3 regions of the Ferdinandcohnia sp. QZ13 genome follow, and region 3 is predicted to be linked to each of the others. Evidence: a T-box and tRNA genes for the amino acid it is inferred to sense, from the RefSeq annotation. Region 3 holds a T-box; the other regions hold tRNA genes.

Region 1 (10,938 bases), on a different contig from region 3:
CCCTCACCTCGCTTAAGGATTTAAAAAATGATACATATTTTTCAACTTGGATTACGCGCATTCTGATAAATACTGCGATTGATCAGCTGCGCAGGAAAAAGAGAGTGATTCCTATGGAACGGGATTTCCTTGAAAGCAAGGCTCCTTCGTACACAGATAAGGAAGCTGATTCCGACTTATTGAACGCCATAAAAGGATTAGATGAGAAATATAAAACCGTTTTAGTTTTACGCTTTTACAGGGACTACACAATCAAGCAAATCGCTGAATTTCTTGACTGTCCAGAAGGAACCGTGAAAACAAATATACACCGCGGGATTGCCCTATTGCGAGATCAATTAAAGGAGGTCATTGTGAATGAGTAAACAGTACCCTGAGTTCAATAAAGAGCTTGAAAACATTCATGTGCCCGTTGAGAAGCTTGATCGCATTATTCAACAAACCATTAATGAACACAATAAACAGAAACCACGACGCATAAAAATAATCTTAACAACCATCGGATCAGTTGCTGCAGCTTTTATCCTGTTTTTAGGGTCGGCTACTTTTTCACCAACATTAGCCAAGGTTGCGTCTGAAATTCCATTAGTCGGAACGTTTTTCAATGAGTCCAGTGATGAAGGGCTGCAAATCGCAGGTAAAAGTGGGCTTACTCAAGTCGTTAACCGGACTGCCAAAGATAATGGTGTGAAACTAACAATGAATGAAATTTTTTATGATGGTACTCGGCTAACATTTGGCATGACCCACGAGTCACTCATTGCAATTGGCGATATTGAGCGACCTACCATTTTGGTGAACGGAAAAGAGATTAATTTTGGTGCAGGTACCACTGGAAAATTTATTACCCCCTCTAAATATGAAGTAGTCATGGATATTAAGCCGACAGAAGATTTGCCGGAAGAATTTGATATGAAGGTCATCATTGATGCTGTCGGGCTAATAGCGGGTAATTGGGAATTTGAATTTCCAGTGAAGCAATCAAATGAAGTGACGGTTATTCGACCAAACCTAACAAACGTCATTTATGATACGGAAGTGACTGTAGAGTCCGTGAAGATCGGCCCGGCCGGAACAGATTTAGCTGTTCAAGTAAAAGTTGACCCTAACAACACAAAAATTGATCCTTATATGGATTTACATTTTGCTATGATCGATGATCAGGGTAGAGTTCTACGAAGTCTTTCTGGAAGTGGGCATGGGGAAGCCATCGACGGAGTTGAGGTTGCAAACCTTGATTATCTTTTTACACCAATTAAAGATGGAGCGAAAAGCTTGACGATCCTTCCATATAAGATTCCAACTGAAATGGGTACTTTTGAGGAGCTATCCGTTTCATTAATCGAAACACTTCCAGTTGAAATCGACCAAGGCGAGGTAGGAAAAATAACCGTAACGGATGTTGAGTTTCTTGATGATAAAACAGTCGTGTATTTTGAATTGGATAGTGAGTTCCCATTTGACGATAACTTAACGATGAATCGAACATGGTTAGAATCGAAGGATGGCAAGGATTTAACGTTCCAAGACAATCCTTTTGCGAAACGAATTAAAGGAAATCTTTTCATGCAGGAATTTGAAGCGACAAAGACTAAAGACGTCAAATTTAAGGCTACTAAACTCCCTAAGCCAATTACGTTTGAACCTTTTGAAATTACATTACCATAAAAAGAAGTCAGGCCCTGTTGCCTGACTTTATTCGTTATTCACCATCTGTAAGTGCTTTTCTGTCAACCGCATGTGGGGGTTTTTCAAACCATCCCTCATCAATCATGATATTGGCGCCATCTTCAACATAACGCCCAATATCCAAGATGAATTTGCTAAACATTAGCCCAAGGTCTCGTCTGCCGTTTAGTGACATTGCATTTGCATAGGATCTTATCTTCATCGAGAACATATCAATTTTATGGAACGTCATTAATTTATCTGAGAATGGTGGAATCGTTGAAGCCTCCACTAAATCATCAAGTAATGGATGCCCCGGCAAATTTTCTTCGTGAAGCTTTGCTAAACAATCCTTAATATGATCCATTGTAATCTCCTTGCCACGGAGCATAAATTCCTTCACCTTTTTACGCTCTGCCACTTGGCTGAATCCCATCAATAGTCCTTTACTTGCTACATTATTTTCAAGATTATCTTGAAGATGTGCAATTTCTAAAGCATGGAGTGGTCTAACATCACCGAAAAATCCAGCTAAATAGTTTTGTTTTTCTACAAAACTTACTTCTTTAGGAATTGGGATAACCGGTGGTTTCGTTAAATAACCCTTTTTTTCTAAAGTTTCATTTAAATCAACTAAAAAATGGATCGTGTCCACATCAAATTTGATTACCGTATCTCTTATATCTGGCCGGATCATCATGGGTATTGCTGTGGAGTAAAGACTTAGCCCTGCTTTCGCTGTATATTTTAGATAATGAAGGTAAAATTCGTCTGCGAACAACCGAGGAGCATCTATGTTTACGTCTTTTTTAACATCAAAACCAATTGGAATAGGGAAGTTTTCTTTATTATAAATCTTCGTAATGTCGTCAGTGATTTTTTGACTGGTGCTTTTCGCTTTTTTTAAGATTTCCATGATGTCAGGATCCTGACAATGTTTTTGAAAATAGGTTAACACGCAAATAGCCATTGTGTTCCCCATATAAACTGCCCAAAGCTTTCCCATTTCCGCTGAAGTAAGTTGTTCGTTGTTGGGTTTCATTTCCTATCTCCTCATTACTTTTTTATCTAGTATTTTGCAAGATGAGCGGATGTATTCAAGAATCTAGCCTTTCGAAATATTTTTCGACATTATTCCCTCGTATCTACGTGAAAGATTGTTGTTTCATCAGGGTTTGAGGTTGCACCCAATTTCATCTTTAAAATCAAGTGACAAAGTTCAACATTTTGGATGATTTTTACATTTGATTTCCACGATTCAATCATGTAGTATACAAATACAAGCTACATTGTTCGTAATCATAATAAAGTTTAACCTTTGAACTGAAATAGGGAGTTTAACATTGAAACTGGAATGGCAGGCCTTCGTCCATGGCGACATGAAGGACATACAGGAACGTTTCTGCAAACACCCACTTTGAGGAGTGGTGGTTTTAAACTTTCTTAGGGTATTACGGCAATTGTGGCTTTTCCAATTACATGCTAATCCATTTCCCAAGAGGGGGATGGATTTTTTATTTGGCATTCATATGTCTTGACCGTTGGTGCTAATTAATTCTATAATTATTTTCTGAAGTGCTTTTACAATTTCATCATGTCCCAGTAGCTCAGTAGGATAGAGCGACAGCCTCCTAAGCTGTAGGTCGTTGGTTCGATTCCAATCTGGGACGCTAAGAAGATTGACCATGAAACCTTTATAAATAAAGGGTTTTGTGGTCTTTTTTATGTTTTGAAATAATTATTGTTCGAGTCAGAATTAGGCATGGGTGGCGGATTTTATTTATGTGATTTTAGACTGCATTTCCTAACTATTTCCGAACCAGATTATCAAAAAAAACTCAATATGGAGACTGTTCCTACAGCCCCTGTTTCTAACCTCCCCCACTGAGGAGTAAATTAAAAAGCCTCCCCAAAAGGATAGGCTTTAATATTGTATTAGTTATCGTTTTTATCTTCTAATTTTAGAATGTTATTTGTATCCTTTAAGACAAACGGATTGTAGGAATCCTTTGAGTTTGTAGAGAATAAGTCTTCGGCTTTTAAATCCGTTGTTTTCTTGTTAATATCTTCTCTAAGTGTTTCTTTAAGTTTCTCTAATTCTTCTTCCATAACTTTAATCTTTTCTTTATAGGATTCTGCTTCTTTTTTATAAAATTCATATTCGAATTCAAATTTTTTCTTTTCTTCAGGATTAGTTGCTGCCTTAGCTTTCTCATAGGATTCTTCAGCTTTCGCCTTTTTTTCCTTACCCATTCCTATTATCCAATTCTTAAATAATTCTGTAACTTTTTCAAATACAAATTCAAGAATCTCTTTACCATATTTGACCAATAACTTTCTAATAACTGGCCAAGCCTTTTTAATGAACAACTCTAAAAATTTTTTCCACATAGATAATAATCCTCCTTAAATTCATCTAATTATAAGACAATTTACATAGGATTAAAATACAGATTTTGGATTCTTTATTAAAAAAGCACCCCGTAGGATGCATGAATCCGAAATATATCAAACATACTTTCTCTAACATTTGAGGATGCAGCGTAAATTCTATAGCTTTCAATCTGGAACGTTCTGAATAGCTCCTAACTAGATAGGGGCTATTTTTTTAGCAAAGAAAAAAGAGGCTTCAAGCCTCTACACTTCCTTTGTTTTCGTTTCTTTTTGAGCATATACCGATATTCCTTCAGTAATTGTGCGATCGATATCAAGATAAGGCTTTCCACGTAGCGCATCATTTGAAAATATTTCAAGACTTTCCTCTTTTGTATCCTTTGGCAAACTGACCACCTCCAACATTGGCGATTATCTACATTAGCCATATTGTGGGCATTCAGCTCGTTGTTCATGCATTCTTCCATTCTAAAAATTCCAAACGATTGCCGAACGGGTCAAAGGCATATAAGCGATTGGCACCTGGGAGATTATTGTCATCCATTGTGTTCACATTGTTGTTTTCTAGATTTAGTTTTAAGGCTTTAAGGTTCTGGATTTCAAAGGCAGGATGTGCCTTTTTTGCGGGTACGAATGGTTCATCAATGCCGATGTGAATTTGCACCGATCCATACGAAAACCAAACACCGCCATTTTTCCGAAGGGTATCGGGCTTTTCGATTTCTTGGCAGCCTAAAATGGTTGCATAAAAGTGCCGCGCTTCCTCTTCGCTCCCTTTTGGAGCAGCAAGTTGGATATGGTCAATCGCTTTAATTTTAAAAGCCATGTTCATTCCCCCTATTTTGTAAGCTACCTTCATCGTACTCCATTTCAGGGGATAACTAAATTTGATTAATTTTATGTATTGGTATTAGTTTTGCTTATTCGGATGGGTAAGTCTCTTGTAAGAATTTTATCGATTGGGTAATAAGTTGCTTAAGTACTTCTACATCGATATCCGCAATTTTGTTGATGTAGACACATGCTTTTCCAGATGTATGTTTGCCAAACTTTTCGAGTAACTCCTCACGCTTCGTATCGCCAGTTGCAAAATACAAACTAATTTTTGCTTTGCGTGGTGAAAAACCAACAAGTGGCGCATCGCCCTCGTGACCAGTTGCATATTTGTAATGGTAAGAACCAAACCCAATTATGCTCGGACCCCACATTTTAGCCGGATACCCAGACGTTTCTGTAAAAATATCTAATAGCTTGTAAGCGTCTTCCTTCTTTTTCGGATTATCGACTTTTTCAATGAATTCAATCACACTTGCGTCGTTTTCTTTTGTTTTTAATTCGTACATTGTTTGGTGGTCCTCCTTTTTAGTAGTAGGATTGACATTGTTTATTTATTCGAGACGTTGGGTGGGGATTCCTGCTTTTTTTATTGTGGGAGTGCTAGTGACAGTATTTTTAAAATAATGACAGTAAAATTCAGATAGTGACAGTAAATCTGCAATAGTAACAGTATTTTTCGAATAGTGACAGTAAAGTTTGAGGCAATTCGTATTATGGTCAATTATTGTGTATATTTTTTAATGCTTCCTCGTTTATTAAGTAAATTCTATCTTTATAGCTCCCTTTATATTGTAGATTTAATGAAATTAAGATGTGTTTTGCAGTAGATATCGACTGAATACCTAAAAAACCTCGCAAATGGCGATTTGTAATCGTGTTTCCAAAGAGAAGAATATACTCCTTTAAAGAATTGTAATAAGGTTTGGAAGAAGAATAGTGGCAAGAAGGGCAAGTCCATGATCTTTGCTTTCGATTCATTGGAAGGAAGTCGCATTTCGGACATCGTACACCTTTAATGAGTTCATCCTCCATTATTCCGAATTGTGCCAATATATCTGGGTCATGAGGTGTATGATGTTTTAAGAGTAATTTTGAAAGTTTTTGTATTTTACTTTTTTCTAAAACTACTCTTTTGTTCCTTTTCTCAAACAACTCAATCTTTTGAAGAAAACTCGGGCTTTTAATTACTTTGTTATAGTATTTAAAGTCTTTGCTGGCATCAATAAAAGCGTTAGGATTTGTAAAAATTACAAGGGTTTCAATTGGAGTTAAGGGGATTTTGAAGGTTTCTAGAAGTCTTTTAAGCTGTAGCTGATGTCTGGTGATTTGAGTGACAGGGCAATTATACGATTTTCTAGTATCTTTGTAGCTTTGGATTAATTGGTCAAACTTCCAGTCAAAATATAGTTCTCCGCGATAGTTTTTTGCGTCGATGATTAATAAAAATGTGGGACTAATTAGAAGTATGTCAATTTCAAAAAAATGTTTACCGGAGATATCTGGAAGACGAAGATTATGGAAGATTAGATAATTGTTTTCTTTCAAAAAGGTTAAATAATATTGCAAAGATTGTTCTCCGCGGTAACCCGACATCCTTCGATGAAATTCATCGCTAATTTCTTGATATTTTGGATGAGATTCTGACAATCGTCCTAATAATGCTTTTAATTTCCTCACCCTTAGTGGAATTTTTAATTCTTTTTTGTTCATTTATTTTACTCCTTTGTATTTGATAAGTCTTTTTTCTACAATTTTTTGTGAATTCCTTCAAAGTTTTTATATTTTTTATCCCTATGGTCGTTATTTTGTGTCTATGGTCATTAGATCTACTTCTATGGCCAGTATTTTATTTCTATGGTCGTTATTTCACTTCTATGGGCGTTAGACTAGTTCACATCAATATCCTCATAACTAAACCTTACATATTCTGGAACACCCTATAAATAATTCCACCGACCTCTGGTAAAACTAAGGACACGATGTAAGAAGTAGGAGGCGTGTGTAATGGAGAATGGATTGTCCATTTTTGCACTTGGTGGGATTAATGAGATTGGGAAAAATATGTATGTGCTTCAGTATGAGGATGATATTTTGGTGATTGATTGCGGGGGGAAGTTTCCGGACGAGAGCTTGCTTGGAATTGATTTGATTATTCCGGACCTGACATATCTGGAGGAAAATCGGGAAAAAATCCGCGGAATGCTGATTACGCATGGGCATGAGGACCATATTGGCGGGATTCCCTATTTTCTTAAAAAGCTCAATGTACCGATTTATGCGACTCGGTTTACGCTTGGGTTAATTGAATTGAAGCTAACTGAACATCGTCTTCTTGCAGATACCAAACTAATTCCGATTGATGCTGAATCTAAGCTAGAATTTGGCAAAACAGAGGTTTCCTTTTTCAAAGTGAATCATAGTATTCCGGATTGCCTCGGGATAGTGTTTGATACACCAGAAGGCAAGGTTGTACATACGGGAGATTTCAAGTTTGATCTAACGCCAGTGAATGACCAGCACTCAGATATTCATCGGATGGCTGAAATCGGGCGTGAGGGTGTGCTTGTTTTATTATCCGAAAGTACGAATGCGGAGCGACCAGGATCGACACCGACTGAGTCCAAGGTTGGGGACGTTATTGAGGAAGCCTTTATGAAAGCGAAAAGAAAGGTATTTGTCTCAACATTTGCTTCGAATATTAGCCGGGTTCAGCAGGTTGTCGCTGCTGCGATGAAAACGAACCGCAAGCTCGCCCTGCTAGGAAGAAGTATGGTGAATGTCGTGGATGTGGCGGTTGAGCGTGGCTATCTTCACATTCCCGATGGCATGCTGATTGATGCCCAGGAAGTGGAAAGTCTCGCACCGGAGAAAGTTTGCATTTTATGTACAGGAAGTCAGGGGGAACCGATGGCTGCGCTTGCTCGTCTTTCAAATGCCAGCTATCGCGATGTGCACATTCTCCCAGAAGATACGGTTATTTTAGCGGCAGGTCCGATTCCTGGCAATGAAAAAAATGTGTCTCGCATCATCGATAATTTATTCCAGCTTGGGGCAGTTGTTTTATATGGAGGAAGCTCGACTGGAATGCATGTTTCCGGTCATGGTTTTCAGGAGGATCTCAAGCTGATGTTAACTTTAATGAAACCAACATACTTTATCCCTATTCACGGGGAATACCGGATGCTTCACCAACACAAATCTCTTGCAGTATCTGTTGGAGTAGAGCCTGAAAATATTTTTATCATTCAAAATGGCGATGTGGTTGATGTGAAACATTCGGAGGCGCGCCAAACTCGGAAAATTCCGTCCGGTGATACGTATGTGGATGGGATTGGTGTTGGCGATGTTGGCGATATTATTCTGCGTGACCGTAAGCAACTTTCTGAGGATGGGATGGTCGTCATTGTGGTCACTCTAAGTAAAAGAGATCAGAAAATCATCTCTGGACCCGATACGATTACGCGCGGTTTTGTGTTCAATCGAGACTCTGAAGAGCTTCTCCGAGAGACAAATCGCCTCGTAAAAAAAGCGATTCTTAATTTGCAAAGTGAAAACAAGTACCAGTGGAATGCCATGAAAAAGGAGATTAAAAAGGCAGTAGGACAATATTTATTTGCACAAACAAAACGCAAACCGATGATTCTACCGTTTATCATAGAAGTATAACCCTCCAAGCAGGAGGGTTATTTCAGTTCCAAACTTCATCTAGCTTATCGGAATAAAATTCGATGGCACGCTTGTACCTTTGGATGGACGCATCACTCGAAGTCCCAGCTAAACCTTTTAAAAGAAGTTCCATTGCATCCTGATGTCTCCCAAGATTGTAAAGCGACATTGCATAAAAAGCCTTTATCGCGTGGTTTTTTGGAAATAACGTTATCCCTTTTAACAGAGTAGCCTCGGATTTTTCATATTCCCCAAGTGTTCGATAGGTGCTGCCCAAACCTAATAAGGCGCCTTCCAAATCTTCATTCTGTAAACCTAATCCAATTGCCTTTTCATAAAAAGGGACAGCTTCCGATTCCAACCCTAACACATCAAAACTCCAAGCAACTTGATAGTTTAGTTGGGGATCCTCGGGATTCTCCTTTACTAACCTCAATAGTCTTTCGTTCGATTCTTTGAGCTTGCCCTCTTTTCTAAGTTCTATGGCTTGCTTCATTTCTGATAGGTCTCCTTATATTCGTCATAATAAAGAACCTCTGTTGTTTCTGACCAATTAAGGACGGTTCCCACAAAATCCTTAATATCGAGTCCCTTCATCTCATATGTATCTTCGGTATTCGTTGTCCCAGTAGCATCCTCAATAAAGGTTACTTTGTACCCTCGATCATATCCCGAAATTGCAGTAAACATACAGCAGAATTCGGTTTCAAAACCGGTTATGAAAATATGTTTAACCCCTAATTCCTCTAGTATGGATGCAAGATTCGTCTGAAAAAATGCACTCGGTGTCTCTTTTTCAACTATATAATCTGCAAAATCTCTCACTGATTCATGAATCTCCGAACCGCTTGAATTTCTGTGAAGAGGGTTCTCTTCATTTTTGTCAAAATGCCTAACCATGATCACAGGTAGCTTTTTCGCTTTAAAATCTTGAATGATGTGTTGAATTTTGGTAAGTTCTTCGCTAAAATCTTTAAAATTGACAATTCCGTTTTGGACATCAATCACTAGTAATGCTTGCATTTTCATTCCTCCTCTTTTTAAAAATGGGACTAAGTTCGCTCCAGACGTCAAATAGGTTACCATCCGGATCCTCGAATACAAAGTTTTTCCCGACGTGACCACGGTCTTCAATTTCCCCGACCGTGATATGACGTTCTTTGAATTCTTTATGTAAGTTCTCTAAAGCTTGTACACCATCAACCTCAAAGGTTACGGAAAATCGTTCATGGCCTTTTGCATCAATGAAGTTTGAGGTTTGTCCTTCCTTTGAAGCAACGAGGAAAAAACTTTGATCGGCTAAGTCAAGAATTGCTTTATCCTCGTCCATATAATTTAGCGTTGCCTCAAGGTTTTCTGTGTACCAGGTGGCTGAACGCTGAACGTTTGTAACTGGTAAATATGTCGTTCCGACACGTTGGAGTGTTTGTTTCATTTTATGAGCCCTCCTATTTTTTATCTTCCGTTCTCCCCATCGTTACGTCATCGAACGGTGTGTATTCATTACTAGGCATTTGTTTCTTTCGAACAGCTTTAAAAATGGACAAACTTACAGCGACTACTATAATGGCGAGAAAAACAAATGTCATCGGCACTCTCTCCATTTCGCGTGAGGATATGTTATGTATTAAATTCGAGATATACTTTCATATTCCTTCAATTCGTTTCCAGCAAAAAAAGAAGCCCATCCGTTAATAGGATTGGCTTCACTTAGATTATTCGGTTATATCGTTGACGGCTTGGATGTATTTTTCATATAATGGCTCCCACATTTTTTTTCGGTTTTCTACCTGTTTTCCGTCTAGTAAAATCCCTATGACATCCAGACATACATGCCATCCCGCTAAGTCTCTTGGTGTATGGTCGTTTAGCTTTGTGATCGTTTCGATCAAAAGCAACTTACATCCTTCTGGGTCTGGGGTGAGTTCAAAGCGCACGCTGTCGTCTGCCCATGTGAATTCCAATACCGCACGGTCGTGAAAGTCAGTGATTGTCATTTCCTCAAAGGCCCCATTTCCCATATCAAATAGGAAACGACCACCTTTTCGAAGATCATCTACTTTTAATTCTGGAAACCATGTTGGTAGTTTGTCATTGTCAGTTAGCATTTCCCAAACCTGATCAATTGAATGAAGGTAATGACGCTTGAATGTGGCTATGTAATTTGGTTCGTTTTTTGTAAGAGTTGCGAGCATGTTGTGCCTCCTGTTTTTAAACTATCGTGTGAAATCTTGCTTTTAGATTGTCCCATCCGTATACAGCTTCTTTTAAATTTTTTCCACCGATTTCAACTTCAACGACATCTAGTTTGCGAGCTCCAAGCGCTTCGTAAAATAGGCATGATTTGTTTTCTTCCAATACTAATACTAGCAT
Region 2 (10,938 bases), on a different contig from region 3:
TGGTCACGGTATTTTGCGATTGTTCGTCTCGATACAAGAATACCATGCTCCTTCTCAAGTATACTGACAATTTCTTGGTCTGACAAAGGCTTTTGTTTATTCTCCTCTTCAATCATCTGTTTCATTACATTTTTCACCTGCGTCGACGACGTATCCGTTTCACCCGTTGTTTGGATATTCCGACTAAAGAAGTACTTCATCTCAAAAATTCCAAAAGGAGTTTGCACAAATTTGTCCTTTACCGCTCGGCTGACTGTCGATTCGTGAATCTCAAGAGCATCCGCAACTTCACTCATAATAAGCGGTTTTAAATGTGCTGGTCCCTTTATAAAAAAATCGATTTGGCGATTGATAATTTCACTCATGACATTTTGCAAGGTCATTTTTCGTTGCTCCAAGCTTCTCATGATCCACTGACATTGATCTACTTTTTCTTGAAGATAGGACTTTGTTTTGGTATCCTTTTCGTCTAAAAAATGCTGATAATACTGGAGGTTCAACGATACCTTTGGCAGGTACGAGTCTTGCATCTTCATTGTGACGACATCGCCTTCTACCTGTATATCAATGTCCGGAACAATATAATGCGCTTCTCCACCATGAAAGGCAGCACCTGGTCTCGGCTTTAGCGTTTGAATAAAATCAAAGACCTGTTGGATATCAAAAAGCTTTACATTTAGGTCCTTAGCGATTTCCTTCCATGACTTTTCGGCGAATCGTTCAAAATGTTCTTGTATAATTGTCTCCGCTAACCTGTTTCGATTTTGGAGTACCTGCAATTGCAGGAGAAGACATTCCTGCAGAGACCTTGCTCCTACTCCTATCGGATCTAAGCTTTGAATAATTTGAATCGCATTTTCAATAGATTCCTTATCGATATTAAGATCCCTTGCTATTTCTTCTGTAGGAAAATACAAATAACCATTACTGTCGAGTAGTTGGATGATATATTCGACCGTCTGTTTTTTCGTGTTGTTTAGTTTCATATAAGAAATCTGTGTGAGTAAATGCTCGTATAACGTTGTTTCTTTTTTACTTAGATAGTCGATTGGATTTATATACGTATCTTTTGTAACCTTCATTTTTTTTGGTCGTCCAAAATCTGATGGTTTTACATCAATGAGGGGATTTTCTAGTGTTTGCTCTTCTAGAAATTTAGTCAAATCCAAAGAAGAGTATTGTAAAAGAGTAATTGCCTGCGTTAATTCCTTTGTCATGACTAGCTTTAAAGATTGCTGCTGAAAAAGTCCAGTTTGCATATTCACTCATTGTTTCCCCCTTCCTTGAGGTGATTCAATAATATGGAAGCGTTTACTTTTTTATTCACAATTTTAATAAACATTTTGACTAAATGATATATCGTTTATTTTATCTTACTTCTATCGTATCGAAAAAGTTAAATTTTAGCACGCATTTTTATTCATTTTTTGAAAGAATCTACCTTAAAGAGGTGATTACTGTTGAAAAAGAATGAAATCATATACACAGGCCCAGTCACTGGGACACTTGATGAAGCAAAGAAAAATAAAAACAAAGAAGAGTTTGCATCAGAGTTCGATCCGATTCAAACGATGTGGGCTGTGAATCCTGTTGATGAGGATGTGTATGACGGTACACTGGGGTATAAGGATAACTAGGTTGATTTGAAAGTAAAGGATTGTGGGGGATGGCGCTATTCGTTCCATCTTTTTAGAATTTAGAAAAGTGAGGGGACGATTACGTCGTTTGCGTTCCCTTTTTGTTCGACTTTGAACCAGTGAGGGGACGATTACACCATTTGCGTTCCCCTTTTGTTTGATTTTGAACCCATGAGGGAACGATTACGCCATTTGCTTTCCCTTTTTGTTCGATTTTGAACCGGTGAGGGGACGATTACACTATTGTCGTTCCATTTTCGTACGATATTGAACAGTTGAGGGTACGGATACCTTATTTAATAAAAAAATGACCAGGAGATTTTCTCTGGTCATTTTTCTTGTAGCGCCCTCGGCAGGATTCGAACCCACGATAAGAGAACCGGAATCTCTTGTGCTATCCACTACACTACGAGGGCATGTTTTAGATGAAACTGCACTCATCATTATAGGATAGAAAGCTTTTGATTGCAAGATGTATGTTTAAATCTCGCCAAATCGGTTATGATGGAATACGTATGAAATTTTGATTTTTTCCCTGCCTAAAGAGGTATGGGATACTCGTTTGTAGAATAGTATAAGTTAGTAAAGCGAATTGTTTGACCTTTACTGACCTTAATTGTATGATGGAAATACATAACAAACCTTTTAATTTGTTTGAAGGAGGAAGTAAAATGAATTTAATACCTACAGTTATTGAACAAACAAACCGTGGAGAGCGCGCATATGACATCTACTCACGTTTATTAAAAGACCGTATTATCATGCTTGGAAGTGCGATTGATGATAATGTTGCCAATTCAATCGTGTCTCAGTTATTGTTCTTAGCAGCTGAGGATCCTGAAAAAGATATTTCTTTATACATCAACAGCCCAGGTGGTTCAATCACAGCTGGTATGGCGATCTATGATACAATGCAGTTCATTAAGCCAAAGGTTTCTACTATTTGTATCGGTATGGCTGCATCAATGGGTGCTTTCTTACTTGCAGCTGGTGAAAAAGGCAAGCGTTTTGCGCTTCCAAACAGTGAAGTTATGATTCACCAACCACTTGGTGGAGCACAAGGGCAAGCAACTGAGATTGAAATCGCAGCTAAGCGTATCCTATTCTTACGCGAAAAGCTTAACCAAATTTTATCAGAACGTACTGGCCAACCATTAGAGGTTCTTCAAAGAGATACAGACCGTGACAACTTCATGACTGCTGAAAGAGCAATGGAGTATGGTCTTATTGACAAGGTTATGTACCCACAAGATAACAATAAATAAGTAAATAAATAAAAATCCTCTCACATCATATCGTGAGAGGATTTTTTTATGCTTCTTTTTGAACAAATTCAGTTAAAGCTTCAACCGCAGCTTCTTCATCGTTTCCTTCTGCGATTAGGGTAATGGTTGCACCTGAGCCAATCGCTAAACTCATTAGCCCCATAATGCTTTTTGCGTTAACCTTTTTCCCATCCTTTTCTAAAAAGATGTCCGCAGAATATTTGTTTGCTTCTTGAACAAACATTGCTGCAGGGCGTGCTTGTAATCCCGTTCTTAATACAACCTCAACATGTCTTTCAACCATTTTTTTCTTCCTCCTCAAATTTGTGTGCAATTCTTAAGTTGTTTGTTTTTTTCTCATTAGTTTTCTATTCATACGTAGAATAAACCAAAAAGGTTTCAAAATGATAGCGCTTTATTTCTTTCCAAGTGAACAAAACACTCATTTGATCGATTGGCCTGCACGGAGCTTGTCGGCAATTTCATCTATTTTTCGAAGACGGTGGTTAATTCCAGATTTACTAATCTTTCCGGATGTTACCATTTCACCTAACTCTTTTAGAGTGACATCCTGGTAGGCCACTCGGAGCTCAGCAATTTCTCTTAACTTATCTGGTAAAATGCCAAGACCGACTGTTTCATCAATGTAGCGGATATTTTCTACTTGACGAATGGAAGCGCCGATTGTCTTATTTAAGTTAGCTGTTTCACAGTTCACGAGACGGTTCACTGAATTTCGCATGTCGCGAACAATACGTACGTCCTCAAATCGAAGCAATGCCTGGTGAGCACCAACAACATTGAGAAATTCTGTGATTTTTTCAGCTTCCTTCAAATACGTAATAAAACCTTTTTTTCGTTCTAATGTTTTGGCATTGAGATCGAAAACGTTCATTAATTCACAAAGAGAATCATTATGTTCTTTATATAATGAAAAAATCTCAAGATGATATGAGGAGGTTTCAGGGTTATTTACTGAACCCCCTGCTAAAAAAGCCCCGCGTAAATAGGAGCGTTTGCAGCATTTCTTTGCAACGAGGGCAGGAGAGATTTCTTGATGTAGGGAAAAACCTTCAAAAATCTTTAAATCTTCTAAAATATCCTTTGCTTCCTCAATCAGTCGAACAATATATACATTGTTCTTCTTGAGTCTCATTTTTTTACGAACGAGGAGCTCAACACCAACATTATAGCATTTTTTCAGTAATGTATAAATTCTTCTCGCGATAGCAGCATTTTCCGTTTGGATATCAACCGCTATTTTTTGGTTGGAGAAGGAAAGTGCGCCATTCATTCGAATCAAAGCTGAAAGCTCGGCTTTTGCGCAGCACTCTTTGATGTCTAGGTTTGTTAGTTCTTTTTTCGTCTCTGATGCAAATGACACAGGTTCCACCCTCCTTTTTATAATGAGGGGTGATTTATTCAATCACCCGTTTTTATTTTCTAAAACCATATTATATAAAAGATTTGCTACTTTTGTTGTATCATGTCTGATTACATCGTTATCATATGAAATTATTTTATCATTAATGATGGATAAACCTAAAGTAGAAAGCCTTTCTACGTCATACACAACTGGCTTCGCCAACTCTTTTGCATATTTATCCTTAATGCGCTCCGGGATATCTCCATCATTGACCAAAATGGTATCTATAAACCTCAAGCCCATATGATCATTCAAAGCCTGCACATGGTCACTTGCTGTATAGTTCAAGGTTTCCCCTGCCTGGGTCATCACGTTACAAATATAAACCTTTTTTGCCTTTGCATTTACGACCTCTTCGCCTATTTTAGGTACAAGCAAATTTGGCAAAATGCTTGTATAAAGGCTGCCTGGTCCAATGACAATCATATCGGCCTGTCGAATTTTTTCAATTGATTCGTTGAGTGGCTCAACATCATCCGGTGTTAAAAAGACACGCTTGATTTTTTTACCGGAGTATGGAATTTTAGATTCACCCGTAACAATAGTGCCATCCTCCATTTCAGCATTTAAAACGACACTTTTATTCGCTGCTGGAAGCACTTTTCCTCTTACTTTTAAGACTTTACTCATTTCAGTTACTGCGTGAACAAAATCACCAGTTATGGTTGTCATTGCCGCAAGGATCAAGTTTCCAAGTGAATGACCAGATAAGCCATTTCCACCTGCAAACCGATGCTGGAACAAATCTTCAATCAAGGGCTCCACATCTGATAAGGCAGCTAATACATTTCGAATATCACCAGGTGGTGGAATATCCATCTCATCGCGAAGACGACCAGAGGATCCCCCATCATCCGCAACCGTTACAATGGCTGTAATATCAACTGGCTGATATTTTAACCCTCGTAAAAGTACGGAAAGGCCAGTTCCTCCACCAATGATGACAATCTTTGGCTGTTTTGGATTGGTCATTACTTTCTTTCCTTTCTCCTCTCAATATCGCGGTGAGAAACATGAGTTTGATAGTCAGCCTTGAAATGATTTGCGATATATTCAGCTAGTGTGACAGAACGGTGCTGTCCGCCTGTACACCCAATTGCAATTACAAGCTGGCTTTTTCCTTCCCGCTTGTATTGCGGGAGCATAAATGCAAGTAGATCCGTTACTTTTTCGATAAACTTCTGGGTTTCCGTCCATTTTAGAACATAGCTTGATACATCCTCATCAAGACCAGTCTTTGGTCTCATCGAATCGATGTAATGAGGATTCGGGAGAAAACGCACATCAAACACAAGGTCAGCATCAATTGGAATACCATATTTAAAGCCAAATGACATCACGTTAACTGAAAAGGTAGGTCTTGAATGTGATGCGAACTGCTTTAGTATTTTTTCCCGTAGTTCCCTCGGCTTTAAATCTGATGTGTCATAAATATACTGGGCTCTCCCCTTCATTTCCTCTAGGATTTCCCTTTCAACCTGGATCCCTTCTAGTGGCGAACCAGTTGGAGCAAGTGGATGAGAACGTCTTGTTTCCTTATAGCGTGTGACAAGCGTTGTATCCTTCGCATCTAAAAATAAGATTTGTGGTGCAATCCATGAAACCTCTGAAAGCTCGTCAAGGGATGCAAATAAGCTGTCGAAAAATTCACGACCACGGAGGTCCATGACAAGCGCGACTTTATTCATTTTCCCTCCAGATTCCTTCATCAACTCAAGAAACTTCGGAAGCAGGGTTGGAGGTAGGTTATCTACGCAAAAATACCCTAAATCCTCAAAGCTTTGAATGGCCACAGTTTTACCTGCACCTGACATTCCCGTTATAATCACCAATTGTATTTCACTTGTTGAACCAACACTCATCGTTTTGCCTCCCCACATCTAACTAGGATCTAATCTATAAGAAAGTAATTGAAAATCTGGTGTATATGTAAATGTTCCATAAATAACCCCAGAACCTTTAAGTACGTAATCCAAAATATGATAATCGCCAGGAGCCATCGGCAGATTTGGTATATCCTTAATATCCTGCCATTTCAGGATACCTTCTTCGGATTCATCAACATTTTCTCCTTCAAAATCATTGGCTAAAAAAGAAAACATCATCCATTCAGAGGTTACCTTATCGCCTTCTTTAATGATAAATGTAAATATTCCTTTTATATCTGGATTTTTAAGATATAATCCTGTTTCCTCACGGTATTCACGGATACAGGAGTCACGAACTGATTCACCTGGCTCCATTTTTCCTCCAGGAGCAACCCACCATCCGCGTCGTGGTTTTTGCAATAGCAATACTTTATTATCTTTGCGTACTACGCAATTTGTTACTCTTTGCACTCTCTTTCACCCCAAGTCGGTCCCGTATAGGGCAGACCGTTTGTAAGCAATCTTATGGTTATTATTATACTATTTCTAACAGGTACTCACAACGAACAAGATTTGTATATTGTTTTTTGTTGCAGTTATAAATTGTGTACATGAAGGAGGTTGAAAAGGACCGAGGATTTCAAGGCGGCGCAGCTTTGAGTACCGGAGCGTATGTAGTTAATACGTGAGGAACGGAGAAGCAAGCCAACGCAGAAATTCGATGTGTCATTTTCGGCCGACTACAAAAAAAGGGGGCACAGGGGATGTACCTGTGCCCAAAACAAATCTATTTTATAAAAAGGGGGTCAATTACTACTATTATCATACTCAAAATATATTTCATCCGTGTTACAGGAGAGTTAAAACATAATTACGAATTCAAGGTTGTCCTTTACAAAAAGAAATATTCACACGAATTCTATAAGTTCTATTCCATATTCATAGTTCAAAAGCTTGAATCTTACGCATATATTTCAGTAAAGTGAAACTTCCATCAGTGGGGGCTTCCCCCCCATTGATGGTTAGTTGAACCAATCGGACCTTTACGGGCAGTTGTTCTCCCACTTATCTTCTTTTGTTCTTTAGAATCTTAAAGTGGGAGTATTACTGCCCGTTAAGAGTGGGATAAATGTGCAAACTTTCGCCCTAATGAACGAAGGAGGAATGGGAATGAACGAAAAATTGATGGTACGCCAAGAATTGATGGAACTTGACCAGAAACATTTTTTACATCCAACCTCACCGATTCAGCAACAGCAGGATTTCGGTCCAGCGTTTATTTTTACAAAAGGAGAAGGGGTATTCCTTGAGGATGTGAATGGGAAACGAGTCCTTGATGGCATGTCCTCTTTATGGAATGTTAATATCGGGCATGGACGGAAGGAATTGGGACAAGCGGCTCAAGAACAAATGAACAAACTCGCATTTAGTTCTTGCTTTGCAACGTTTAGCAATGAACCTGCGATACGATTGGCAGCAAAGCTTGCGGACATTTCCCCAGGGAACTTATCAACAACTTTCTTTACCTCAGGGGGATCAGAAGCAAATGATACGGCCTATAAATTAGCGCGCCATTATTGGATATTACGTGGAATGACGGAGAAAAAGAAAATCATCTCTCGCAATAGGTCTTACCATGGGGTTGCAATGGGCTCAACCAGCGCGACTGGTTTGAAGCCGTTCAGAGATTTTACCAATTCATTAGCCCCAGATTTTTATTATACAGATAATATGTCAGCGGAGGATTTGCGAAGAACGATTGAAACAGAGGGACCAGAAACAATTGCAGCATTTGTTTCAGAGCCAGTTCAAGGTGCAGGTGGAGTGCATGTCGCACCTGATGGGTATTTTAAAGAAGTTCGAGACATTTGCGATGAATACAAAATTTTATGGATTACAGATGAAGTGATAACCGGATTTGGTCGAACTGGTCAATATTTCGGTGTCGATCACTACGGGGTAGCGCCAGACATGATGTGCTTTGCTAAGGGGGTAACAAGTGGATATGCCCAATTAGGAGGTGTCATCCTATCTGAAGCAATTTTTGAGGATTTCAAAAAGCTTTCTAGCGGAACACTTTTACATGGATATACGTACAGCGGCCATCCTATGGCATGCGCGGTTGCACTGAAAAATATTGAGATTATTGAAAATGAGGGTCTAATTGAAAATTCCGTGAAAATGGGAGCTAAAATGCTCGACGGTTTTTCTTGGATTCAAAGTGAATCAAGTCTTGTCAGTCATGTTCGTGCGTTAGGTCTCATGGGCGCAGTTGAAATCAATACGCCACAACATGTAAAAGGACCACTTGCCCCAAGAATTGTAAATGAGGCAGCTAAAATAGGTCTTATCTGTCGATCTGTCGTATTTGATGGAATGGATACCCTTGTCTTTGCACCACCACTTTGCATTACTAAAGAAGAGGTAGACCTTTTAATTGAAATGCTGCATCACGCGATTTTCAGGGTTGAACGAAGTGTCTAAGCCAGCAAATTAAACCATATCCACTTTTCAAAAAAACTGCCCGATTCTTAATTGAATGGGCAGTTTTTTTGATAAGGTTAAAATGCAATTGAAATGTATTTGACTTCGATATATTCATCGATTCCGAAGTGTCCGCCTTCTCTTCCAAGTCCGCTTTCTTTAAAGCCACCAAATGGGGCTTGAGCTACTGAAGGCAGCCCATCATTTAAACCAACAATTCCATATTCGAGCTGTTCACTTATGCGTATAGCCTTCCCGATATTTTCAGTAAAGACATAAGCAGCCAATCCATACGGGGAGTTGTTCGCACGTTCAATAGCCTCTTCTTCCGTTTTGAAGGTTGTGACAGGTGCTAACGGACCAAATGTCTCCTCTTGCATGCAAATCATTTCATCCGACACATTACCTAGAACTGTCGGCTCATGGTAATAACCATCATTATCGTAAATTCTTTTTCCTCCATGAAGGATAGTTGCTCCTTTTGAAACGGCATCCTCAATATGTTCTGTTACTTTTTCTAGTGCAGCTTCATCAATTAATGGTCCAATATCTACACCTTTCTCAAGTCCGTTCCCCACTTTGAGATTGGCGACGGCTTTTTGGAATTTTTCTTGAAAAGCATCGACAATAGACTCATGGACATATATCCGATTTGTACAAATGCAGGTTTGACCGGCATTTCTAAATTTAGATCCAATGACACCTTCAACTGCTTTAGTAAGGTCTGCATCATCCATAATTATAAAAGGAGCATGCCCTCCTAGTTCAAGGGAAATTTTCTTGACCGTATCAGCCGCCCCCTTCATTAACACCTTTCCAATCTCAGTTGAACCTGTAAAGGTAATTTTTCGAACACGTTCATCCTCTAACCATGCATCGCCAATTGCACGTGCTTTTCCAGTAACGACATTAATAACCCCACTAGGAATACCTGCCTCTCCGGCAAGCTCAGCAAGTCTTATAGCCGTAAGTGGAGTTTGTGAAGCCGGCTTTACGACAGCTGTACAACCTGCTGCTAGAGCAGGTGCTACCTTCCGGGTAATCATGGCAGCCGGAAAATTCCAAGGCGTGATTGCGGCGATAACACCTACTGGTTGTTTGTGTACTAAAATTCGTTTATTAGGATGAGAGGATGGAATCGTTTCTCCATAGATTCTTTTCCCCTCTTCTGCATACCAGGAAATAAAGCTGTTTGCATAAGCAATTTCACCAACCGCTTCCTTTACTGGCTTTCCTTGCTCTTCTGTCATTAATCGACCTAGCTCTTCTTTATGTTCATCAATCAGTCGGAACCAATTCATTAGTAACTGTCCACGTTCCCCGGCCGTTTTTTTAGACCATTCTTTAAAGGCAGCATGAGCAGCATCAACTGCTCTTCTTGCTTCAGGCTTTCCTCCCTTTGGAACGGAAGCTATTGCATTATTAGTCGCAGGATTGATAACGTCGATGACTTCCTTCGTGTCACTTTCCACTTGTTCCCCATTAATGTACATAAAATGTGTTGGCATCTAAACTACCTCCCTTTGAATCTCCCATGTTAATTCGAAAAAATATGTCTGCGTTGTTCAATTGTTTCTATGGATTGTTCTAAAATCTCCAGTCCTTCGTCTAGCTGTTCATCAGTGATAACAATTGGCATCAGAAGGCGAATGACATTTCCATAGACACCTGCACTTAATAATAGGAGCCCACGTTTATTTGCTTCCTGAATAATTTCATTTGTTAGTTTCTTAGATGGAGTTTTTGTAAGACTGTCTTCGACAATCTCCATGGCACACATCGCACCAAGTCCCCGTATATCACCGATGCACTCATATTTATCATACAACTGTTCAAACTTTTCCATAACCCTAAATCCGATTTTTTGTGCTTTTTCATTAAGCTGCTCTTCTTCAACAATATCAAGAACTGCTAAGGCTGCTCTACATCCAAGCGGACTTCCACTATAGGTTCCTCCTAGTTCACCCGGCTCTGATTGGTCCATTATTTCCTTGCGGCCAATTACCCCGCTAATTGGGACACCTGCACCCATTGATTTTGAAACCGTGATGATGTCAGGAACGACATCAAAATGTTCAATCGCAAAATAGCGTCCCGTCCTTGCAAAACCTGTTTGAATTTCATCTGCTATGAAAAGAATTCCGTATTCTTTGCAAGCTTCATAGACTCCTTGAACGAAACGTTTACCAGGTATGATAAAGCCACCCTCCCCCTGTACTGGTTCCATGACTACCGCGGCAATTGTTTCTGGGGCTACT
Region 3 (10,938 bases):
TATTTTTATATCGTTGACCGTAAAAAGGACATGATTATTGTTGGTGGATATAATGTTTATCCAAGAGAGGTTGAAGAAGTTCTTTATAACCACCCTGACGTAGTTGAAGCCGCTGTTTTGGGTGTGCCAGACCCAGAACAGGGAGAAGCAGTCAACTGTTATGTTGTGAAAAAGAATCCTACCTTAACAGAAGATGATCTTCTAGCTTATTGTCGTGAGCATTTAGCTAAATATAAACTTCCTAGTAAGATAGAATTCATAGAAGAGCTTCCTAAAAATACAACCGGAAAAATTCTTCGTCGTGCTTTAAAGGATTTAGTGACAAAATGAGGGGAAGAACAGGTCAATTTGGCCTGTTCTTTTTTAGATTGTTTTTAAATAATTTAGAGGAATTTTTCAGTTTAAAGCGAAATAGGATGTAAGCGATATCAAATTTTATTGAAGAGGTGTATCCATGACCACAGTTTTATACCAAATTGAAAACCATGTAGCAACTGTCACATTGAATCGCCCAGATGCATTAAACTGTTTTAATTACGAAATGCTTAAGACACTTGATGAAATCGTCGAGGAAATCCGTACGAATGCTGATGTTCGTGTTGTCATTATTACTGGGTCAGGTGAAAAAGCATTTAGTGTGGGTGCCGATTTAAAAGAGCGAAAGACATTAAATGAAACACAGGTCAGAAGAAATGTGTATAAAATTGGCCAGGTTTTTGCGAGTATTGGAGATTTGCCACAGCCGACGATAGCGGCAATAAACGGCTATGCATTTGGTGGCGGAATGGAACTTGCACTAGCCTGTGATTTCAGAATTTCAGTTGAAAATACTCAAATGGGACTAACGGAAACGAGTCTAGCCATTATTCCTGGAGCAGGGGGAACCCAACGACTTCCACGACTCATTGGTGAAACAAAGGCAATGGAGCTTATTTTAACGGCAAAACGAATTAGTGCAACAGAAGCGAAGGAGTATGGCATTGTTTCAAGTGTGGTGTCTCGTGAAGAATTAATGGAAAGTTCCATGAAGCTTGCAAATGAGATGCTTAAAAATGGTCCACTTGCTTTACAGCAAGCCAAATTTGCAATTAAGCAGGGGATGAATACAGATTTACATACTGGCTTTAAAATTGAACGTAAAGCATATGAAGTGATCATTCCAACTGAGGACCGAGTGGAAGCACTGGCTGCTTTTAATGAAAAACGGAAACCTAATTTTAAAGGGAAATAGATTTTGCGAGGGCGCCCGTGGTAGGCGCTTTTTTTATATGCGGGGATTTTACTAAAGTCGATAGAAACGGAATAAAATCGATAGAATGAAAATAAAAACGATAGAATCAAAATAAAACTGATAGACCATAAATAAAAACCGAAAGCCCACATTTCTATAAATTTTTCAGACAAAAACATTGAAAAAGTATTCCGAATTTAAGACAATTAGTAATAAAAATCGATTTAAAGGAGAATAACGGGGGAATGACAACTACAGTACTAACAAAAAAACATTCGGAATTCCGTAGTGGTTTTCAAGCAGGCATCAGTATTGCACTTGGCTATGCACCAGTTGCTTTGACATTTGGTTTATTGGCAAAATCGACAGGGCTTACGGTAGCTGAAACAGTGATGATGAGCATAATCGTATTTGCTGGGGCTTCACAATACATAGCATTACAATTAATTGCCGTAGGAACTGGCGTTTTTGAAATTATACTTACGACTTTCATTTTAAATATTCGTCATTTTTTAATGTGTGCTTCTCTTAATGAAAAGGTAGAGGAGGACCATCCAATTAAAAAAGCATTTTATTCCTTTGGGATTACAGATGAAACGTTTTCTGTTGCTGCGGTAAAGGAAGGTACAGTTACTACTGGTTATTTATTTGGTGTAATTTCCATATCCTATGGAAGTTGGGTTGTTTTTTCAGGGATTGGACATGTCATTGGTGCAAATCTTCCTTATGTGTTGCAGCAAAGCATGTCAGTCGCCTTATATGCGATGTTTATCGGGTTACTTGTACCATCGTTAAAAAAACAGAGAAAAGTAATTGTACTAGCAGGAAGTGCAGCGATTTTGAATGCCATTTTTTCATTTTTCTTAGAGCCTGGTTGGTCGATTGTCGCAGCATCCCTCGTGGCAGCAATAGGCGTTGAAGTGGTCAATAGTTTACTCGGGAACAAGAGGGAGGAGGATGAGCAGCATGGATAAGACAATTCTATTTATGATTATCGGAATGGGGCTTGTTACATATATCCCAAGGATGTTGCCTCTTGTTGTATTTAACTCGGTTAAATTACCTCCATTCCTACAAAATGTGTTAAAAAATGTTCCGTTCGCAATTCTTGGCGCACTGATTATTCCAGGGGTTTTTACGATTAATGAAGATATTTGGTTTGGAATCATTGGTGCAGGAGTCGCTTTTATTGTCGCTTATTTAGGGGCTAATGTCATTGTCGTCGTATTAAGCTCCATTCTTGCACTAAGTATTTATTCATTTTTTATGTAAGGAATAAACAATATGAAACCATTTACCGAAAATGTTATTAGGCTTATTAAGCAGATCCCCCCAGGAAAGGTCATGACGTATGGGCAGATAGCAAAACTTGCAGGAAGTCCGCGGGGCGCAAGACAGGTTGTGCGAGTTCTCCACTCAATGAGTAAAAAATACAATCTCCCCTGGTTCCGGGTGATTAACTCTAGAGGTGAACTCACAATCCGTGACGAAGAAACTCACGCTGCCCAAATGATCTTTCTTGAGGATGAAGGGATAGAAGTTGTGAACCGTTCAATTGATCTTACAAAATATCAATATCATCCAGAATAAAAGCCTAGGACTAAATCCTAGGCTTTTTACATTTCCTCCGGAGCTTTTACTCCAAGTAACCGGAGGCCTTCTTTTAGAACAATTGTAACAGAACGGACCAATGCGATTCGAGCGTTCATTTCGTCGTCTTCATGAAGAACCTTTACATGGCTGTAATATTTATTAAACTCTTGAGCAAGTTCAATGATATATTTTGCTATAACAGATGGCTCATAAAGCTGCATACTTCTTTTGATGATAGCTGGGAATTCGGTGAGAAGCTTTACAACAGCCCAGCTATGAGAATCGGAAAGCCCTGCAATTGGTGTACTTGAAAGTGCTGCTTTTCGTAAAATTGAGCAAGCTCTCGCATGTGTATACTGAACATATGGACCAGTCGTACCCTCGAATTTCAGCATTTCCTCTAGTGAGAATTCGATATTGTTGAGTCGTTCATTTTTTAAATCATGAAAAATGATTGCGCCAACACCCACCATTTGCGCAATTTCTTCTTTGTTTTCTAGGGATGGATTTTTTTGTTCAATATTTTCCTTCGCAAGTCTAATGGCTTCTTGAATGACCTCTTCCAAAAGAACAATTTTTCCTTTACGAGTGGACATTTTCTTTCCGTCCTTTAAAATAAAGCCGAATGGAACATGAACCATATTGTTAGCCCACTCATATCCCATCTTTTCTAATACAAGAAAGATTTGTTTAAAATGCAAGCTTTGTTCATGACCAACCACATAGATTGCCTTCTTAAAATGGTAGCTGTCTTGCCGATAAATGGCTGCTGTTACATCTCGTGTTGCATAAAGAGTGGCTCCATCTGATTTCTTAATCAAGCAAGGAGGAAGGTTCTCTTTTGATAAATCAACGACCTCTGCACCATCTGATTCAGATAACAACTTTTTATTATTCAGCCTTTCGATCGTAGCATCCATTTTATCATTGTAAAATGCTTCACCATTATAGGAGTCAAAATCAACATCAAGTAAGGAATAAATCCGAGAAAATTCCTTTAACGATTCCTTTCTAAACCAACGCCAAAGAGATAAGGCCTCCTCGTCGCCATCCTCAAGTTTTTTGAACCATAATCTGGCCTCATCTTCAAGGGCCGGCTTCGTCTCAGCTTCAGAGTGAAAGCGTACATAAAGCTGGAGTAGTTCAGTAATGGGCTTCGCTTGAACCGCTTTCTCATTGCCCCAAAGCTTATATGCCACAATGAGTTTTCCAAATTGAGTGCCCCAATCACCAAGATGGTTGATTCGAACTGGCTGATAGCCACATTTCTCCACAATATTGGCAAGAGCATTCCCTATCACGGTTGAGCGCAAATGTCCCATCGAAAAGGGCTTCGCAATATTAGGGGAGGAAAAATCAATCGTAACAGTACCACCTTCCCCAAGATTATGGCTTCCATACTGAGATCCTTTAGTTAGAATGGTTTGTATGACGTGTTTACTCACTTCTTGTTTGTTAAGAAAACAGTTGACATAAGGGCCTTCGGCAACAATCTTTTGAAAAAGTGGTCCTTGTATCGCAGCGGAGATTTCCTGTGCGATAACCGCTGGGGCTTTTCTATATTGCTTTGCGAGTGTAAAGCATGGAAAAGCAAGATCGCCTTGTTCTTGGAATTTAGGTTTTTCAATCAGCTTTAAAACTTCTTCGTATGTTAAGGCACCCTTAAGTTGATTTGATATTTCTTTGGCATACGTTTTTATGACATTCATATTTACCCCCCCCAATCTAAAATAAAAAAAATCCCGTCTCTAAAAAAAGAGACGAGATTTACCCGCGGTACCACTCCATTTGTTCATGATGAACCAAGCTTAATAAGTAACGGGTTCCCCCGGCACACCCTACATCATATTCAGGTGAACTTCTCAGAAGTGCGGTTCATCTTGATTTCACCATTGGGCTTCCACCGTCCCCAACTCGCTATTGGCCTACATCATGACTACTCTCTTCATCAATGAATTTCAGATATATTTTAAATAGAATATCTAATTCTCTTAAAAAAATCAACTCGTTTTTCAAAACTTATCTTTGGCAAAAATGGATGATAGTAAAAGTCAATGTTCTAACTAGCACTAAATTAAACTAAAATACAGTAAGAGGGTTGTACATAAAGGGGGACAGCTTAGTGAAAAAAGTAATCGGTTGGTCACTTGGAGTTTATCTTGTTTTTGGCTTATTTATAGCATGGTATTTATTTTTCGGGGCAAATACGGACATACCTGCTCAGCTGAAAGGAAGTCCGGCAGATCCACAGACATTTATGAATGAACGTGAACTATTGTTAAGTGAAGAGTATTCACAAATCAGGAACCTGTTGTTTTTCCTGAACATACCATTCGAATGGTTGATTTATATACTGGTACTTGTGATCGGTATTTCTGCAAAGTTTCGTGATTGGTCAAAAGTGTCAGCTAAATTTTCGATTCTACAAACGGCGATTTATCTATTTTGGTTATCCTTGCTTGTCGAAGTATTATCCTTTCCACTTTCTTGGATTAGCTACAATGTTTCAAAAACGTATAATATTACCGTTCAATCCACACAAAGCTGGATGAAGGATCTCCTGATTGATTTTTGGGTGAATTATGCATTAATGATTGTAATTGTGGGCGTCTTATTCTGGCTAATTCGCAGAAATGAAAAAAGATGGTGGTTTCATGCATGGCTGCTGTCGATTCCATTTTCAATGTTTCTCATGTTTGTACAGCCAGTTATTATCGACCCATTGTATAACGACTTTTTCCCATTAACAAATAAAGAATTGGAAACGAAAATTCTTGAGATGGCTGATCGTGCAGATATCCCGGCAGACCACGTATTTGAAGTGAATATGTCTGAAAAGACAAATGCGTTGAATGCATATGTAACAGGAATTGGCTCTAATTCTCGAATTGTGCTTTGGGATACGACTCTTCAGCGACTAAATGAAGATGAAATTTTATTCATTATGGCCCATGAGATGGGACATTACGTGATGAAACATATTTACGTCGGAATTGCGGGTTATTTGCTGTTAACCTTAGTGGGACTCTTTATTATCAGTAAACTCATGACCTTTATGATTCGTAAATGGGGTCATATATTTAAAATTTCAAGTGTCAAAGATATTGCGGTTTTGCCTGTGTTTTTATTATTAATTTCGGTATTAAGCTTTTTATCCGATCCAGTTTCGAACGCAGTTTCAAGACACCAGGAAAAGTCAGCTGATTTATATGCACTTGAAATGACCGAGGATAATAAGGCAGCAGTCTCGTCATTCCAGGAATTATCAAAAGCGGGTCTAAGTCAAGTGAACCCACCATTCCTAGTTAAAATTTTCCGATATGGACACCCGACGATGCTTGAAAGAATTACGTATACAAACGAATTTGAAAAGGGTGAAAAATAAACGAAAGAGCCTTGCTTACGGATCTATTTCTGTAAACAAGGTTTTTTTACTGCTGTGTTGTTATAGTACAGAATTACTATTTTGAAAATTGTTATATAAAATATACAGAAAAATGTTCCATTTCTGGAAAGTCTGTTATATAATACTTTTAGTATTAAAAAACTGTATTATAACAATACGAGGAAGGTGTGTTTGGGACAAAATGACGATACAAACCTCAGGGCTTCAGATTACAGGAAAAATGAATGAGCAGTATGAAGAAATTTTGACACCTCAGGCATTAAACTTCATTGAAAAACTAGAACGGAACTTCGGAGAAAGAAGAAAACAATTGTTAGAAAAGAGACAGCAAAGACAGTGCGAAATCGACAAAGGAATCATGCCCACATTTTTATCCGAAACAGAACATATTCGGAATGGGGATTGGACAGTTGCTCCGGTTCCGAAAGACCTACAAGATCGCCGCGTTGAGATTACTGGACCTGTCGACCGAAAAATGATCATTAATGCATTGAACTCAGGAGCTAAAGTATTCATGGCAGATTTTGAGGATGCTAATGCACCTACTTGGAATAACGTGATTGAGGGGCAGATTCATTTACGGGATGCTGTAAGAAAGACGATTACATTTGAAAATCCAAACGGAAAAACGTATCAATTAAACGATGACATTGCAACACTAGTTGTTCGACCACGAGGCTGGCATTTAGAAGAGAAGCATATTGAACTTGAAGGGAAGAGAATCTCTGCGAGTTTACTAGATTTTGGACTTTATTTTTATCATAATGCGAGTGTGTTAATCGAGAATGGAAGCGGGCCTTATTTCTATCTACCGAAGATGGAAAGCCACCTAGAAGCAAGACTGTGGAATGATGTATTTACCTTTTCGCAAAAGGAGCTAGGAATTCCCCAAGGAACAATTAAAGCTACTGTTCTAATTGAAACAATTCTTGCAACATTTGAAGTGGATGAAATTTTATATGAACTAAAAGAACACTCCGCAGGTCTCAATTGTGGGAGATGGGATTATATTTTTAGCTATTTAAAGAGATTTCGAAATATAGAGAATGTGATTTTACCAAACCGATCAGAAGTCACGATGACAGTTCCATTTATGAGTGCGTATTCACAGCATGTCATTAAGACTTGTCATAAGCGAGAGTGCCATGCGATTGGTGGAATGGCAGCCCAGATACCAGTAAAAAACAATCCACAAGCAAACGAGGAAGCCTTTAATAAAGTACGTGCGGATAAAGAACGTGAAGCAAATAATGGCCATGACGGTACATGGGTTGCTCACCCAGGGCTAGTACCTGTTGCTAGGCAGGTTTTTAATACGATTATGCTAGGACCTAACCAAATTGATAAAAAACGTGAGGATGTTCAAGTGACCGCCGAGAATCTTATTGCTGTTCCCAAAGGCAGCATAACAGAGCAAGGTGTACGTACGAATATCAATGTTGGGATTCAATATATCGAATCATGGCTTCGCGGATATGGTGCAGCGCCAATTCATAATCTCATGGAGGATGCGGCTACGGCAGAAATTTCTAGAGCACAATTATGGCAGTGGATACGCCATCCAAAGGGGATTTTAGAGGATGGAAGAAAGGTCACATTTGAGCTTGTTCAACAGCTACAAGAAGAAGAACTTGAAAAAATAAAACAAGAAATTGGTAGTGAAGCATTTGAAGCAGGGCGTTTCGCGGAAGCAATAAATCTTTTTGAGGAATTAATTACAAATGATGAGTTCGTAGAATTTTTGACTATTCCTGGATATGAAATTTTATAAATAAAAGGAGGAATTTAAAATGACAAACGAAAGAATTCAAAAATTGCAGGAAAGCTGGGAAATGGATTCAAGATGGAAAGGAATTGAAAGACCCTATCATGCTGAGGATGTTATTCGCTTACGCGGTTCAATCGATATTGAGCATACGTTAGCGCGTAGAGGGGCAGAAAAATTATGGAATCTTCTTCATACAGAGGATTATATTCATGCTCTAGGTGCATTAACCGGGAATCAAGCTGTTCAGCAAGTTAAAGCGGGTCTTAAGGCCATCTATTTAAGTGGCTGGCAGGTTGCGGCAGATGCGAATTTATCTGGCCACATGTATCCTGACCAAAGCTTATACCCAGCTAACAGTGTGCCAAGTGTTGTAAAGCGGATTAACCAAGCTTTACAGCGTGCTGATCAAATTCAGTATTTAGAGGATGAAGGGGATATTGATTGGCTTGCTCCAATTGTGGCCGATGCTGAGGCCGGCTTTGGGGGTCAGTTGAATGTATTTGAACTTATGAAAGGCATGATTGAAGCAGGAGCTGCTGGCGTACATTTTGAAGACCAGCTCTCATCAGAAAAGAAATGTGGTCATTTAGGTGGAAAGGTATTATTGCCAACGCAAACTGCCGTTCGAAATTTAATTTCTGCACGACTTGCAGCGGACGTTATGGGGGTTCCAACGATTTTAGTGGCAAGAACAGATGCTGACGCAGCAGACCTTATTACAAGCGATGTTGACCCTGTTGATCAGGCATTTATTACAGGTGAACGAACACCAGAAGGCTTCTTCCGGACAAAAGCGGGACTTGATCAAGCCATTGCACGCGGTTTAGCGTATGCACCATATGCTGATTTGATTTGGTGTGAAACATCTGAGCCAGACTTAGAACAGGCCAAGCGCTTTGCAGATGCCATTCATGAGAGGTTCCCTGGCAAGATGTTAGCATATAATTGTTCTCCATCATTTAACTGGAAGAAAAAACTTGATGAAGATACAATTGAGAATTTCCAAAAGGAAATCGGAAAAATGGGGTACAAATTCCAATTTGTCACGTTAGCAGGATTCCATGCTTTAAACCATAGCATGTTTGAATTGGCAAGAGGCTATAAAGAAAGAGGAATGGGGGCATATTCAGAGCTTCAGCAAGCTGAATTTGCAAGTGAAAAGTATGGTTACACAGCAACAAGGCATCAACGTGAAGTAGGCACAGGGTACTTTGATGAAGTTGCCCAGGTTATCACAGGTGGAACATCTTCAACAACTGCTTTAAAGGGATCTACAGAAGAAGCGCAATTCACGAAGTAAGATTCATGAAAAAACTGGCTAACATCTTTGTTAGTCAGTTTTTATGTGATTTTAAGAAAAATTCTACAATGTTTTACTAAATAGTTTTCGGTATTCAGCCGATGCTTTCATAAACAAACCTTCATTTCTGGTGTCAATCGCTTCGTTAACCTTCGTTTCCAAAAGCTCTTTTTTTCGTTTGAATAGGCTCTCATCAATAATCATTTGAATATATATGTCTAATATCGATTCCCTAGGTGTTTTAAACTTTTTAGTATCTCGTGACCTCATGATCTCAGAGTATGTTTTTCTATTCTTCATGAAATCTCACCCCTAAATCCTTTTTAATAGTATATTTAGGTAGTGATGTAAAATCAACTGAATTTTTGGACTTTTTAAAAATTTATTTGGAATACTCAAAATGGGAGTATGATTTGTTAAATTTTCATGCATCATAATAATGGAGGTGGAAAAAAATGAAAAATCCAAATGAGCATACAAATCACGATATCCCAATGAATACCCCCTTAAATCCAGTTTTCGGGATGTCAAACTCACTTGATACAAATAATCCTTTTCTTTCGGAATCAGTCTATGCGGGTAATTCGGTTGATGAGCATACGACATTAGAACAAGCAAATGCATATCTTGCTGAAAAGGAACTTGGTCAAATAAATGAGAATTCATGAGAAAAGCGCATACGCGTCCGCCCATCGATGACAAGCATAAGACAAGCACTGGCAGAAGGTGTTTTTACATTTAGAAGCGATTGGTTAGACCAGAGTTGATGACGCCTTGAGCTAGACAATTAAAAGGCTTTGTGGAATTCTTTTAAAAATATTCTTTCGTTGTGAAAAGAGCATTTTAAAAAGAAGTCCACTTTTTTTTGTGAACTTTTTGTGAACGGTATAGTTATAAATACCTAGAAGTGATATTATGGAAATGCTTACATTAGTTTAAAAATTAAAACAATTTGAAAGGGGATGAATGAATGGAAGTTAAGAATAGCAATTATTTAGTGGAATATGAGATCAACCCTGACACAATGGCAGTACTTCCAATTGAAATGGGAAATCATACCTGTTCAAGAGTGCTTGAAGTAGAAGGTGAATATGTAGTAGCCATGAAGCCTACTGAGATTGTCGACCGAAGCTGCCGTTATTTTGGAAGCTCACTTAAAGGTCGGCAAGAAGGAACGCGTGAAATTATGGGGGTGACTCATAAGGCTCCAATCATTGTAGAAGCTTCCAATAAGATTTTTCTATTTCCAACCGCTTCTCCAACAAAGCAGGAATGTGCATGGCTGTCTCATCATTATGTCTCAGATTGCAAGTTTAGTTTACATGAGGAAACGACTGTTATTTTTACAAATAAGCAAGCCATTCAACTACAAATCTCGAAGGGCTCCTTCCAAAACCAACTCCATAGAACTGCACAACTGCGGACTATCGTCACAAATCGAATGGATAAATCGAATAAACGCATTAATTTCGTCATAAATCCTCAAATCAACGATTGCTTACCCAATAAATCTGATATCTGATCTAAAAAACTTTCTGCCTATATTGCCATTTGCTACTCACTGGTATTATTTTCGACCAAATAAGATTCGAGCAGCTGTTGAACCTCATTTCGAATCCGTGGGTTAAAGTAGTTATGTT

The links. The T-box of region 3 lies ahead of argS (arginine--tRNA ligase). A T-box ahead of a tRNA ligase gene usually reads a tRNA of that ligase, here a tRNA-Arg.
Region 1: it has a tRNA-Arg gene. The T-box ahead of argS (arginine--tRNA ligase) is inferred to sense a tRNA for this amino acid. The anticodon was not compared.
Region 2: it has a tRNA-Arg gene. The T-box ahead of argS (arginine--tRNA ligase) is inferred to sense a tRNA for this amino acid. The anticodon was not compared.

The regions. Positions count from the first base shown of each region.
Region 1 covers NZ_JAVIVW010000015.1:1,174,620-1,185,557, forward strand. The annotation lists gene RGU12_RS19665 (sigma-70 family RNA polymerase sigma factor) at 1-365, shown strand, start outside; gene RGU12_RS19670 (DUF4179 domain-containing protein) at 358-1,668, shown strand; gene RGU12_RS19675 (DUF3231 family protein) at 1,703-2,710, opposite strand; RNA gene ssrS (6S RNA) at 2,947-3,141, shown strand; tRNA gene RGU12_RS19685 (tRNA-Arg) at 3,265-3,338, shown strand; gene RGU12_RS19690 (hypothetical protein) at 3,604-4,059, opposite strand; gene RGU12_RS19695 (hypothetical protein) at 4,306-4,449, opposite strand; gene RGU12_RS19700 (VOC family protein) at 4,514-4,888, opposite strand; gene RGU12_RS19705 (DUF1801 domain-containing protein) at 4,983-5,405, opposite strand; gene RGU12_RS19710 (nuclease-related domain-containing protein) at 5,617-6,609, opposite strand; gene RGU12_RS19715 (ribonuclease J) at 6,904-8,565, shown strand; gene RGU12_RS19720 (tetratricopeptide repeat protein) at 8,588-9,061, opposite strand; gene RGU12_RS19725 (cysteine hydrolase family protein) at 9,058-9,588, opposite strand; gene RGU12_RS19730 (VOC family protein) at 9,566-10,000, opposite strand; gene RGU12_RS19735 (DUF3951 domain-containing protein) at 10,014-10,154, opposite strand; gene RGU12_RS19740 (SRPBCC family protein) at 10,281-10,760, opposite strand; gene RGU12_RS19745 (GNAT family N-acetyltransferase) at 10,777-10,938, opposite strand, start outside.
Region 2 covers NZ_JAVIVW010000015.1:1,059,760-1,070,697, forward strand. The annotation lists gene rpoN (RNA polymerase factor sigma-54) at 1-1,259, opposite strand, end outside; gene RGU12_RS19030 (hypothetical protein) at 1,461-1,637, shown strand; tRNA gene RGU12_RS19035 (tRNA-Arg) at 1,982-2,053, opposite strand; gene clpP (ATP-dependent Clp endopeptidase proteolytic subunit ClpP) at 2,309-2,902, shown strand; gene RGU12_RS19045 (HPr family phosphocarrier protein) at 2,949-3,206, opposite strand; gene whiA (DNA-binding protein WhiA) at 3,345-4,286, opposite strand; gene mgfK (gluconeogenesis morphogenetic factor MgfK) at 4,329-5,300, opposite strand; gene rapZ (RNase adapter RapZ) at 5,300-6,190, opposite strand; gene RGU12_RS19065 (NUDIX hydrolase) at 6,209-6,667, opposite strand; gene RGU12_RS19070 (aminotransferase family protein) at 7,367-8,680, shown strand; gene RGU12_RS19075 (NAD-dependent succinate-semialdehyde dehydrogenase) at 8,758-10,173, opposite strand; gene gabT (4-aminobutyrate--2-oxoglutarate transaminase) at 10,218-10,938, opposite strand, start outside.
Region 3 covers NZ_JAVIVW010000001.1:1,270,041-1,280,978, reverse strand. The annotation lists gene RGU12_RS06195 (fatty acid--CoA ligase family protein) at 1-330, shown strand, start outside; gene RGU12_RS06190 (enoyl-CoA hydratase) at 455-1,231, shown strand; gene RGU12_RS06185 (AzlC family ABC transporter permease) at 1,477-2,205, shown strand; gene RGU12_RS06180 (AzlD domain-containing protein) at 2,198-2,503, shown strand; gene RGU12_RS06175 (MGMT family protein) at 2,516-2,821, shown strand; gene argS (arginine--tRNA ligase) at 2,848-4,533, opposite strand; T-box leader at 4,578-4,785, opposite strand; gene RGU12_RS06165 (M48 family metallopeptidase) at 4,947-6,209, shown strand; gene aceB (malate synthase A) at 6,412-8,001, shown strand; gene aceA (isocitrate lyase) at 8,021-9,298, shown strand; gene RGU12_RS06150 (IDEAL domain-containing protein) at 9,362-9,598, opposite strand; gene RGU12_RS06145 (hypothetical protein) at 9,754-9,966, shown strand; gene RGU12_RS06140 (competence protein ComK) at 10,269-10,820, shown strand; gene RGU12_RS06135 (YhjD family protein) at 10,853-10,938, opposite strand, start outside.